3 regions of the Paraburkholderia sp. BL27I4N3 genome follow, and region 2 is predicted to be linked to each of the others. Evidence: predicted binding sites of a transcription regulator. Region 2 holds the regulator's gene; each other region holds the start of a gene.
What was found. Region 2 encodes HrcA, which represses chaperone genes, less so after heat shock. Its sites were predicted from a motif close to TTAGCACTCNNNNNNNNNGAGTGCTAA; they were not measured.

Region 1: a site for HrcA is predicted at 1,930-1,956, ahead of rpoH (RNA polymerase sigma factor RpoH). Genes of this name have one in related genera too.
Region 3: a site for HrcA is predicted at 2,166-2,192, ahead of groES (co-chaperone GroES). Genes of this name have one in related genera too.

Annotation. Positions count from the first base shown of each region.
Region 1 covers NZ_QREJ01000001.1:3,911,933-3,916,220, forward strand. Annotated here, with positions in the region: partial or broken gene B0G71_RS17640 (2-isopropylmalate synthase) at 1-473, shown strand, start outside; gene B0G71_RS17645 (nuclear transport factor 2 family protein) at 665-1,048, opposite strand; gene B0G71_RS17650 (acyloxyacyl hydrolase) at 1,091-1,654, opposite strand; gene rpoH (RNA polymerase sigma factor RpoH) at 2,018-2,953, shown strand; gene cydP (cytochrome oxidase putative small subunit CydP) at 3,293-3,553, shown strand; gene B0G71_RS17665 (cytochrome ubiquinol oxidase subunit I) at 3,543-4,288, shown strand, end outside.
Region 2 covers NZ_QREJ01000001.1:3,721,843-3,726,130, forward strand. Annotated here, with positions in the region: gene hemH (ferrochelatase) at 1-561, opposite strand, end outside; gene hrcA (heat-inducible transcriptional repressor HrcA) at 747-1,766, opposite strand; gene B0G71_RS16825 (NAD kinase) at 2,097-2,999, shown strand; gene recN (DNA repair protein RecN) at 3,071-4,288, shown strand, end outside.
Region 3 covers NZ_QREJ01000001.1:3,565,264-3,569,551, forward strand. Annotated here, with positions in the region: gene groL (chaperonin GroEL) at 107-1,747, opposite strand; gene groES (co-chaperone GroES) at 1,803-2,093, opposite strand; gene B0G71_RS16170 (GNAT family N-acetyltransferase) at 3,036-3,614, shown strand; partial or broken gene B0G71_RS16175 (GNAT family N-acetyltransferase) at 3,692-4,018, opposite strand.

The DNA of each region.
Region 1 (4,288 bases), 190 kb from region 2:
CACGCGAGGTGTGCGACGCGGTCGCGCAGACGTGGCGCCCCACGCGCGATCACAAAATGATCGTCAACCTGCCCGCGAGCGTGGAGGCGGCGACGCCGAACGTTTTCGCGGACCAGATCGAATGGATGCATCGCAATCTCGGCTACCGCGACAGCATCGTGCTGTCGGTGCATCCGCATAACGATCGCGGCACCGCGGTGGCCGCCGCGGAACTGGCGCTGCTGGCGGGCGCGGACCGCGTCGAAGGCTGCCTGTTCGGCAACGGCGAGCGCACCGGCAACGTCGATCTCGTCGCGCTGGCGATGAATCTGGATGCGCAGGGCGTCGATACGGGGCTCGATTTCTCCGATATGGAGGCGGTCCGGCTCGTGGCGGAGCGCTGCAATCAGTTGCCGGTGCATCCACGCCATCCATGTACAGGCGAAGCGGTGATGCGGGCGAAGGACGCGGAGCGGCAAGGCGTCGCGGCGCAGGCGCTCAAAGGGGCAGAAACCGGCGCGCCGGATCGACGCGAATGGAGCGGTGTGGATCAGGAAAGCGTCGCCGCCTGAGAATCAGGCCGACGTGAGGCAAACCGACGCAAACACGATGCGCGAGCGCTCGCGTCAATCGGAGCGGCCCGCTCACAAGGCGCCGCCGGCTCGACAGAATGAGCTCACAAGGCTCACTCGATTGCGCAACGCGTGGCCTGCCAGGCGATCAGGCGCCAACGGCCGTCTTCCTGCATATGAATCGCCGTGTAGGCGATCGGAAACAGCAGCGCCCCGTTGTTCGCCTCCATTTCGATCAGCGCGCGACCGGTTATCACGCAGATCTCGCGCCCGACCGGCAGCACCTCTTGCGACTGAATCTCGATCTGCCGATAGCGGCGGCGGCCCGTGGTAATCCCGTCGATGAACTGCCGTTTGGTTTCCCGCTTGCCGTTCGTGTGAACGTAGCTCACGTTGTCCGCGAGCAGGGCGTCGAGCGAGGGCCCGTCGCCGTCGACCATCGCCCGAAAGCGCTCTCGCTCGAGTTCGCGAACCGCTTCGATAATCTTTGCTGCCATCGCTCAGCCCCTTGCACCGGTGAGCCAACGTGGCCACGGTTGTCAGAAGTTGTATTGCAGATATAGCTGGTGGAAATTTATACCAGGATTCGGCTCTTTGATACCGCCGTTGGAAACATGCTGGAAGCGATAGCCCGCCTGGTACTGCTGGTGGCTGCCGAACTGCACGCCCGCGCCGGCTGTTGGCGCAAATTGGAACGCCGTGGCATAGGTGTAGTCAGAAGAGATGCGGGCATGCGTAAGAAGTCGCACACCAACACCCGCTTCCACGAAGGGACGGATCGAGCCCGTGCCGCGAATGAAGCGGATAAACGGCGTGACGCCGAATTCGCCGATATTGCGGTGCTCGTCACTTTCATCGGTATGCCACCAGGCCACGTGCGCTTCGCCGATCAGCGCGAAGTGCCAGTCGCCAATTTGCCACCAGGTCAGATTGGGGTCCCACACCACCCCAAGGTCGAGCTTCCGGACGTGATGGTCGCCAAGACCGCCTGCAACCTGCACGCCCCACTGATCGGCCGAGGCCAAACCTGAAGCCCCTAAAATCAACGATCCGGCGAAGATTTTTAGAGTCAGACCACGCAAAGCATTCTTTTTGTTGTTCATCTAACACCTGGGTTCCGTGGAACGCTGAACAATCTGTAACTGTTTTGCGTATTCTAAGGTGAATCTCAATTTAGCGGATCGCATGAAGAAAGCTGACTTTCCGCAATTAGTCACTTCAAATTTGGCAAAAATCAGGTATTTATAACGATGTAGGCAGTCTGTTAGGTAAATTCTACGTCTAGCACAGAGCCGGCTGAAGCGGTGTACCCTGGCTATTGATTCGTGAATTTCAATAGGAATTTGCGGAACTTGGATGCCCCTACGCCCTCTAAGTATTAGCACTCGGCAATTCAGAGTGCTAACATCCAACGCTGGAGTCGTTACCTGAATAAGCTTTTGTCTGATTCCAAAGGAGTTTCCTACGTGAGCCATGCAATGACCCTTCCGAGTACTTTGAGCCCGTCGTCGGCTAAGGCCGCTTCGGCAGGTGCACTGGCGCTCTCGCATTCCTCGCTGCTGCCCGGTCAACTGGGCAATATCGACGCCTACATCCAGGCCGTAAATCGGATTCCGATGCTGACGCCGGCGGAAGAACGCCAGTTCGCCACCGAATTTCGCGAGCAGGACAACCTCGAGTCCGCGCGCCGTCTCGTCCTGTCGCACTTGCGGCTGGTCGTGTCGATCGCGCGCAACTATCTGGGCTATGGACTGCCGCACGCCGACCTGATCCAGGAAGGCAATATCGGCCTGATGAAGGCCGTGAAGCGCTTCGATCCGGAGCAGAACGTGCGCCTCGTGTCGTACGCCATGCACTGGATCAAGGCTGAGATCCACGAATACATTCTGCGCAACTGGCGGATGGTGAAGGTCGCCACCACCAAGGCGCAGCGCAAACTGTTCTTCAACCTGCGCAGCCACAAGCAAGGGCTGGGCGCGTTCACGCCGGACCAGATCGACGATCTGGCCAAAGAGTTGAACGTGAAGCGCGAAGAAGTCTCCGAAATGGAAACGCGTCTGTCCGGCGGCGATATTGCGCTGGAAGGCCAGGTCGAAGACGGTGAAGAAGCGTACGCGCCGATCGCCTATCTGGCTGACTCGCATAGCGAACCGACCGCCGTGCTGGCTTCGCGTCAGCGCGACAAGCTGCAAAGCGACGGTATTGCGAGCGCGCTGGACGCACTTGACGCCCGCAGCCGCCGCATCATCGAGGCACGTTGGCTGAAGGTGGAAGACGACGGTTCGGGCGGCTCCACGCTGCACGAACTGGCCGACGAATTCGGCGTGTCCGCCGAACGTATTCGCCAGATCGAGGCGAGCGCTATGAAGAAGATGCGCGGCGCGCTCACCGAATACGCTTAACGCTTGAAAATTGTCAGCATGCCGGTTCGTCCGGCGCGCGGCAGCAAAGCTGCCAAGCCCCGCCCTCGCAAGACGGCGGGGCTTTTTTTCGCCCACGCCGCGGCTTGTTCGCGCACGCCCGCCTTCGCTCAAGAACATCCACAAGCGACATGCGTTTCTTGACGTATCACAAACCAGATAGCAATACTGGTTGAACGGGGCAAGTCTCGCGACCCAATGCCGCAGTTCCGAACTGTTGCGCGCGAGGTTCTACTCCTAGAATCGGGATGCACTCGCCCGACCGCTGACGCGGTCTGGCGCCAGCCGGATTCGCCGGTGTGAAGTTGCCTTCTACCGATCATGACCACAGCCCTCAATCGCAGCACCACCCGCCGCCGGAGCCTGCGCCAACGGTTCCATGGCTGGGTGCGCGGTCCGACGTTGGCGCGGGATATCGCCATCGTCCTCGCCATCAAATTCGTACTGCTGATGGCGCTCAAGTACACGTTCTTCAATCATCCGCAGGCGGAGCACATGTCGCTGCCGCCTGAGCAAGTCGCGCAGGCGCTGCTGTCCGTGCCTGCCTCGCATCCGTCCCAAGGTGATCCACATGCCCGTTAGCGAAGTCGTAGAACTGTCGCGCCTCCAGTTCGCCATCACCGCGCTTTACCACTTTCTGTTCGTCCCGCTCACGCTCGGCCTGTCCTGGCTGCTTGTCATCATGGAGTCGGTCTATGTGATGACCGGCAAGCAGATCTACAAAGACATGACCCAGTTCTGGGGCAAGCTGTTCGGCATTAATTTTGCGATGGGCGTGACCACCGGTCTCACGCTGGAATTTCAGTTCGGCACCAACTGGTCTTACTACTCGCACTATGTAGGCGACATTTTCGGCGTGCCGCTCGCGGTCGAAGGCCTGATGGCTTTCTTTCTCGAGTCGACCTTCGTCGGACTGTTCTTCTTTGGCTGGAAGCGGCTCTCGAAGGTCCAGCATGTGTTCGTCACGTTTCTTGTCGCGCTCGGCTCGAACCTGTCGGCGCTGTGGATTCTGGTGGCCAATGGCTGGATGAACAATCCGGTCGGCGCGACCTTCAACTACCAGACCATGCGCATGGAGCTCGATAGCATCTTCTCCGTGCTGTTCAATCCGGTCGCGCAGGTCAAGTTCGTGCATACCGTGTCGGCGGGCTATGTGACGGCGTCGATGTTCGTGCTCGGCGTGTCGTCGTGGTATCTGCTCAAGCGCCGCGACACCGAATTCGCGTTGCGCTCGTTCGCGATTGCCGCCGGCTTCGGTTTGGCATCCACGTTATGCGTGATCGTGCTCGGCGACGAATCCGGCTACCGCACCGGCGA
Region 2 (4,288 bases):
AAGCGCCGCAATGTAGGCCGGATGATCGGCGTACTGGCGCACCGTGCGGATTTCCGGCTGATTGCGCATGCGCTTGAGCGCCGAAAAGGCGTCGTCGAACGCGGTGGCGGTGGTCGAGGACGAGTACTGCGGATACATGGGCATCAACAGTACGCGCTCGGCGCCCGCCAGCTTGAGCTGGTTCAGCATGGCCGGGATACCCGGTGTGCCATAGCGCATCGCGTAGTCGACCAGCACTGTGTAGTCATTCAGTTGCAACAGATGGCGCAGGCCTTCCGCCTGCTTTTCCGTATGAACGCGCAGCGGCGAGCCCTCCGGCATCCACACCGCAGCGTACTTCTTGGCGGAGGCGACGCCCCGAATCGGCAAAATCAGCAACCGCAAAATGATCTGCCAGAGCAGCGCCGGAATTTCGACTACGCGCGGATCGGACAGAAACTGCGCGAGATAGCGGCGTACCGCGCGCGGCGTCGGCGCGTCGGGCGTGCCGAGATTGATCAGCAGCACGGCGACACGGTGTGAACTGGCGTTCTGTGAGGGCCGCTCGAGGTCGAAGCGCATAGGCAGCAAGGCACCGGTGTTGGCGGAGAGTCGGTTGAGGTGGGATTCATTATAGCGGCGCGGTTCATGCACTGGTCCGCCGCACACCCCTGGCCATTCGGCCAATTGGCAAGCCGCGCGCCGTCACGCATCATTTGCGGCAGGAGCAGGAACCAAGCGCTACCGCAGCCGGGAGTCGAAGCCGCCTACTGCTGGCTGAGTGTCAGCGAAAGCAGGCGCGCGGTGATATCCACAATCGGGATCACGCGGTTGTAGGCCATGCGGGTCGGCCCGATCACGCCGAGCGTGCCGACGATCTTGCCGTTCACCTCGTACGGCGCGGTCACCACGCTCATTTCCTCGATCGGCACGAGATTCGACTCGCCGCCGATGAAAATCTGCACGCCCGCCGCGTGACTCGACACGTCGAGCAACTGAAGGAGACTGGTTTTTTGATCGAACACATCGAACAGCTTGCGCAAGCGCGCCATGTCCGACGAAAGGTCGGCCACTTCGAGCAGATTGCGCTCGCCGGAAATCAGCACGGTTTCGCCCGTGTCCGATTCGTCCGTGCTGGCCGTGACGGCGGCGTGCATCAGCGTGGTCATGTCGCCGCGCAGTGCGTCGATTTCTTCGCGCAGGCGGCGCCGCACGTCGTCGAACGAAAGGCCCGCGAAGTGCGCGTTGATGTAGTTGGAGGCTTCGACCAGTTGCGAGGGCGAGAAGTCGCGCTGAGTCGCCATGATGCGGTTCTGCACGTCGCCTTCGGGCGTCACGATGATCAGCAGAATGCGCTTGTCCGACAAACGCATGAACTCGATCTGCTTGAACACGTGGCTGCGCCGCGGCGTGAGCACCACCCCGGCGAACTGCGACAGGTTGGACAGCACGCTGGCCGCCGCCGCAACGATTTTCTGCGGTTCGCCTGCCTGCAGCGTAGTCTTGACGGTACGCGTCACGGCTTCTTCGTCCGCGGCGGACTCCACGGTGAGCATGGTGTCCACGAACAGGCGGTAACCACGCGGTGTGGGAATGCGGCCCGCGGAAGTATGCGGACTGATCACGAGCCCCAGGTCCTCGAGGTCGGACATCACGTTGCGGATCGTTGCGGGACTAAGTTCGAGGCCCGAATAGCGCGACAACGTGCGCGAGCCGACCGGCTGACCTTCGGCGATGTAGCGCTCGATCAGCGTTTTGAGGAGGGTTTGTGCGCGAGGATCTAGCATGAGGGAAAATTTTAGCTCAATGGCACGACTACCGCGAGCGCTAGGGGCGCCCATCCCTGACGAACGCGCCGCCGTTTGCCAAAGCGGCGCACTGCCTCCGGTCCGGCCTGCGAGCCGGCGTTCCGCCCGGCGCTTTGCCGACCGCCTTGCGAGCCACCTTCTGGGCGGCCCGGCTGCCGGCACCCCGCCGCACTTTAACCGGCGCACGTGTCATCAAGGCTTCACCATTCTAACGATAATCGCGAGATGCGCTGACAGCCCGCGCGCGCCGGCCCGCTACCGGGTCTGTCTGCGGTTCTTTTCAGGCCCTACCTATGGTGTAATGCCGGCATGCAAGTGACCAGCCAGTTCAAGACCGTCGCGCTCGTCGGGCGCAACAATACGCCGGGCATCGCCGAGCCGTTGACCGCGCTCGCCTCGTGCATCGCGAAGCGCGGCTTCGAGATCGTATTCGAAGCCGACACCGCCGCCGAGATCGGCGTCACCGACTATCCGGCGCTGCGTCCCGCCGAGATCGGCGCGCGCGCCGACGTTGCGGTCGTGCTGGGCGGCGACGGCACCATGCTCGGCATCGGCCGCCAGTTGGCGCCATACCGCACGCCGTTGATCGGCATCAACCACGGGCGGCTCGGCTTCATCACCGACATCCCGATCTCCGACATGCGCGAGATCGTGCCGCAAATGCTGTCGGGCAATTTCGAGCGCGAGGAACGCGTGCTGCTCGAAGCGCGCATCATGCGCGGCGGCAATCCGATCTATCACGCGCTCGCCTTCAACGACGTGGTGGTCAACCGCAGCGGCTTCTCGGGCATGGCGGAGCTGCATGTCTCGGTGGACGGCCGCTTCATGTACAACCAGCGCTCGGACGGTCTGATCGTGGCCACGCCCACCGGTTCGACCGCTTATGCGCTGTCGTCGCAAGGGCCGATTCTGCATCCGCAATTGCAAGGTATCGTGCTGGTGCCGATCGCGCCGCATGCGCTGTCGAACCGGCCGATCGTGCTGCCGGACGACTCGAAGGTGAGCATCCAGATTGTTTCCGGGCGCGAAGTGAACGTGAATTTCGACATGCAGTCGTTCACCTCGCTCGAACTGGGCGACACGATCGAGGTGCGCCGCTCGCGTCATACGGTGCCCATGCTGCATCCGGTCGGCTACAGCTTCTTCACCACGTTGCGCAAGAAGCTGCACTGGAACGAATACCCGTCGCACGAAGAAGATCCCAAGCCCTGAGCGGCAAGAAATCCGGAACGCGAACGCCGCCGCGGCCGAAACCCGAACATCAAGCTCACCAGACGACCTCCATGCTTCGCCACCTCTCGATACGCGACTTCGTCATCGTCGCCGCGCTCGATCTCGAATTCGACAGCGGCTTTACTGTTTTCTCCGGCGAAACCGGCGCCGGCAAGTCGATCCTGATCGACGCACTGGCGCTCGCGCTCGGCGCGCGCGCCGATGCGAACGTCGTGCGCACCGGCGAAAGCCGCGCCGACATCACCGCGGAATTCGAGACTCATGCGCAGGTCGAGCAATGGCTCGACGAGCAGGCGCTCGGCACGACCGGCGACGACGGCCATCATGGCGGCACGGTCATGCTGCGGCGCGTGGTGGATGCCAACGGCCGCTCGCGGGCCTTTATCAACGGCACCGCGGCGACGCTCGCGCAGTTGCGTGAGGTCGGCGAAATGCTGGTGGATATTCATGGCCAGCACGCGCACCAATTACTGATGCGTCCCGACGCACAACGCGAACTGTTCGACAGCCACGCGGGCCTGTCGGACACCGCGGCAAGCGTCACACGGGCATGGCGCGCGTGGCGCGAGAAGATTCAGGCGGTCGAGCACGCGCAAACGCGCGACCGTGAACTGCAACTCGAACGCGAGCGTCTCGCCTGGCAACTCACTGAACTGGACAAGCTCGCGCCGCAACCGGGCGAGTGGGAAGACGTCAACGCCGAGCACCGGCGGCTGTCGCATTCGGCCAATCTGATCGACGGTGTGCAAGGCGCGCTCGGCGCGCTGTCCGAATCGGACGAGGCGATGATCACGCATCTTGCCTCGATCGTCTCGAAGGTGCGCGATCTGGCGGAGATCGACCCGGCCTTGAACGACGTGCTGGCCGCGCTGGAACCCGCCGAAATCCAGTTGCAGGAAGCGGCCTATTCGCTGAGCCACTACGCGCAAAAGCTCGAACTCGATCCGGAGCGGCTGGCGCAAGTCGAAAAGCGTCTCGACGCGTTGCACTCGGCAGCGCGCAAGTTTCGTCTGCAGCCGGAAACGCTGCCTGAGGAACACGAGGCGCGTCGCGCGCAACTGGCCGCGCTCGACGCGGCCGCCGACCTCGACAGCCTGCACGCCGCCGAAGCCAGGGCCAAGGAAGCCTTCCTGACCGAAGCGAAGAAACTCTCGAAGGCGCGCGCCAAGGCCGGCAAGGCGCTGGGCGCGGCGGTCACAACCGGCATGCAGGAACTGTCGATGAAAGGCGGCAGCTTCGAAGTCGCATTGGTGCCGCTGCCCGAAGGC
Region 3 (4,288 bases), 160 kb from region 2:
ATAAAAAAACCCGCATTTCTGCGGGTTTTTTCGTTTGGGAAGCACGCCTTGCGGCGCACTTCCCCATGTGCTTCCAACTGAGCCTCCAGACGAGGCCCAATCGAAATTACATGTCCATGCCCATGCCGCCCATGCCGCCGGGCATACCGCCGCCCATCGGAGCATCTTCCTTCGGCAGTTCGCAAACAGCTGCGTCGGTCGTCAACAGCAGGCCAGCGACCGAAGCTGCGTTTTGCAGCGCCGTGCGCGTCACCTTCGTCGGGTCCACAACACCAGCGTCGACCAGGTCGACGTACTCGCCGGTTGCTGCGTTGTAGCCGTAGTTGCCTTGGCCAGCAGCAACAGCTGCCACGACGACGCTGGCTTCTTCGCCACCGTTCGTGACGATCTGGCGCAGCGGCTCTTCCATCGCGCGCAGCACGATCTTGATACCTGCGTCCTGATCGGCGTTAGCGCCCTTCAGGCCGGCGATTGCCGTACGTGCACGGATCAGCGCGACGCCGCCGCCAGCCACGATGCCTTCTTCCACAGCTGCGCGCGTTGCGTGCAGTGCGTCTTCGACACGTGCCTTCTTTTCCTTCATTTCGACTTCGGTCGCAGCGCCGACCTTGATCACCGCAACACCGCCTGCCAGCTTGGCAACGCGCTCTTGCAGCTTTTCACGGTCGTAGTCCGACGTTGCTTCTTCGATTTGCGTGCGAACCTGCTTCACACGTGCTTCGATGGTGGCTGCTTCGCCAGCGCCGTCGATGATGGTGGTGTTTTCCTTGCCCACTTCGATACGCTTCGCTTGACCCAGTTCAGCCAGCGTTGCCTTTTCGAGCGTCAGGCCGGTTTCTTCAGCGATGACTTGACCGCCGGTCAGGATCGCGATGTCTTCCAGCATGGCCTTACGACGATCGCCGAAGCCCGGAGCCTTGACAGCAACAGTCTTCAGGATGCCGCGGATGTTGTTCACCACCAGCGTAGCCAGCGCTTCGCCTTCGACGTCTTCCGCGATGATCAGCAGCGGACGGCCAGCCTTGGCGACCTGTTCCAGTACCGGCAGCAGATCACGGATGTTCGACACCTTCTTGTCGTGCAGCAGCACGAACGGGTTTTCGAGCACGGCGACTTGCTTGTCCGGGTTGTTGATGAAGTACGGCGACAGGTAGCCGCGGTCGAATTGCATACCTTCGACCACGTCCAGCTCGTCTTGCAGCGACTTGCCGTCTTCAACCGTGATGACGCCTTCCTTGCCGACCTTGTCCATCGCTTCAGCGATACGATCGCCGATGGACGAGTCGCTGTTCGCCGAAATCGCGCCGACTTGTGCGATTTCCTTGTTGGTCGTGCACGGCTTGCTGATCTTGCGCAGTTCTTCGATTGCGGCCGTCACAGCCTTGTCGATACCGCGCTTCAGGTCCATCGGGTTCATGCCCGATGCAACGTACTTCATGCCTTCGCGGACGATCGACTGAGCCAGGACCGTTGCGGTCGTGGTGCCGTCACCTGCGTTGTCGCTGGTCTTGGAAGCCACTTCCTTGACCATTTGCGCGCCCATGTTCTGGAGCTTGTCTTTCAGTTCGATCTCTTTCGCGACCGACACACCGTCCTTCGTGACCGTCGGGCCGCCGAAGCTGCGTTCCAGGACAACGTTGCGACCCTTCGGGCCCAGCGTGACCTTCACAGCGTTCGCGAGGATATTCACGCCTTCAACCATCTTGGCACGGGCGGAATCACCGAATACGACGTCTTTAGCTGCCATCTTCTAACTCCTTGAATTCTTTAAGATACGACCGGGAAAAGCAGCGACTTTCCGCTTACTTCTGCACCACGGCCATGATGTCTTCTTCGCGCATCACGAGCAGTTCGTTGCCGTCGACCTTAACGGTCTGGCCTGCGTATTTACCGAACAGAACGCGGTCACCCACCTTCACGTCGAGCGCGATTGCCGCGCCCTTGTCGTCACGCTTGCCCGGCCCGACTGCCAGAATTTCGCCTTGATCCGGCTTTTCTGCTGCGGCTTCGGGGATCACGATGCCCGACGCGGTCTTGGTTTCTTGATCCAGACGTTTGACGATCACGCGATCATGCAAAGGACGAAGGTTCATACATACTCCTCTCTTGATTGAGACTGAAGAACGCTGAGAAAACCCGGCTGGCGGAGCCAACCGGCGATGTTGTTAGCACTCTCGTGCAGCGAGTGCTAATTATATGGACGGGTGGTGACAAATTCAAGAAGGGATGGTGCGGTTATCAAGATTCGTGTCGAGATTCGCTTGGCTTTGAACTTTGTTCGCTTAAGTTTGAACCGACGACTGTGCGCCCGGACACCGCAACGGCGCACACTTTCCATAAGAAACAACGAGTTAGAACTGGGGCCGCCGTGATACACGGGTTGTGAACGCTGCTACGAAACCTAGCCGTTTCTGGCGAAGCCGCCTCGCAAAACCAAGTGGTCAACATTCGTTCAAGGGTAAACCCCCAGAAAGGATCGCCCCCTTCCGCAATGGTCTGGGAATTCGAAAAACACCGTGCAGCCCGCGACCCTATCGCTCTCGTCGTGCAGCCGCTCTGGATTCAGATGTTCGATCAATTCATCACCTGGCCATGCGAAACGACGGCGTAAAGGAGTCGCTGGACAAGCCCGCTTCACTACCTCTTCCATAGCGGCTTCAAACGATTCACCAGCATCACGCTTCCCCGTTGAGCTGGGCAAACTCACTATCGCCACAAGTTCAGACAGCTGGGATAGATTGTGGCCGCGCCTTTCATTCATGTGCGTCACCAGTTCGTCATCGCTCGATGGCAGAATTTCGAGGCCGGAAATTGAGAGGTCGGTCGAGTAGTAAAACGCGTGGCCGTTCCGGAGACCGTCAATGATTGATCCCTTGAGGAGTCAATCCGTGAGTCGGCTTCATACATCGCGGCCGTTGACAGACAACGCCCTTGGCTTTCCCAGAGCGGACATTGAATCACTTGTCGCCAGTCGAATTGTTGACGAAGAATTTCTGACTAAACATACTCTCCCGCGTTTTCAACGGAGAGCCCCAGTGACGAGTGTTCACATCGACGTACTACCGCGGGAAATTTCAACGGCACGCCTGAAACTTGTGCCGGCATGTGAGCAGTTCGTGCATGAGTTGCGGGAATACTCCATTGAAAATCGCGCTCACCTACAGCCTTGGGAACCGCTTCGAGACGAAAGCTTCTTCGACACTGAATCCGTTTGCCAACGGCTGTCGACAATGGCGCATAACAACAGCTCTGGAGTCGCGCTGCATCTACTTCTAATTTCGTCGAGAACCGGCGAAATAGTCGGTGATTGCAACTTCACGAACATCGTGCGCGGGCCCTTTCAGGCATGTCATCTTGGATTTTCGCTTGCAAAGCGGTTTGAAGGACAAGGTCTGATGTACGAAGCATTGACGTCTGCCATTACTTATATCTTTGACGAAATTGGGTTGCACAGAATAATGGCGAATTTTAGGCCCGAAAATTTTCGTAGCGAACAACTATTAAAACGGCTAGGGTTCGAGCGTGAAGGCTTGGCTCGGTCCTATCTAAGGATCAATGGAGTATGGGCCGACCACGTGCTCACATCGCTAATCAACCAAATTCCAGAACGTTAAACCAGTCTTGCAGCCTTCGCTCCGACCTTTCGATTTCCGTGGGCTTAAAGCACCCGGTGCCATCAGGGGTCGCCGGCTCACGCGCTCGGAACATCCACCAAGGTCCGAATCCGCTTTCCCATCTCGAACGCGCGAATCTCGTAGCCAAGTTCCTGGTACAGATTGACTGCCTGTTCGTTAAATTCCCAAACGGCTAGTCTGATATCCGTGGCACCTTGGTTCCGCGCCCACTCTTCTGCGAGTTTGATAAGAGAGTTGCCGACCCCGCGTCCTCTGATTTTTTCTGAGACCGCGACGGAGCCGATGCGACCAGCGACGATGGGCTGCAATAACGGGCTTATCGGCTTCACCACCTGAATCGTAATGAGGCCGACGGCTTTGCTGCCAAGCTCAGCAAGGAACGCTGCTCGATCTTCTCCTTGTAGGCTGGAGAGTTAGTGCGGCTTGTCGCGGGCGAATTCTGTGGCGGCATCCGCACAGATGCCGACGCGTGCGAGAGCTCTCAAACCGCACATCGCGCGCGGACCGCAACCAATCCAATCCGGTCAGTCGAGTCACGACAGGACCGGCAGTTAGCAGGTTCGAAAGAGAGGCCCGACGCTTCCCATTTCCGCGATCGCGTCCATTCAAAGCAATCGATAGCTCATTTCGTTGGTACAGCTTATGAACGAATG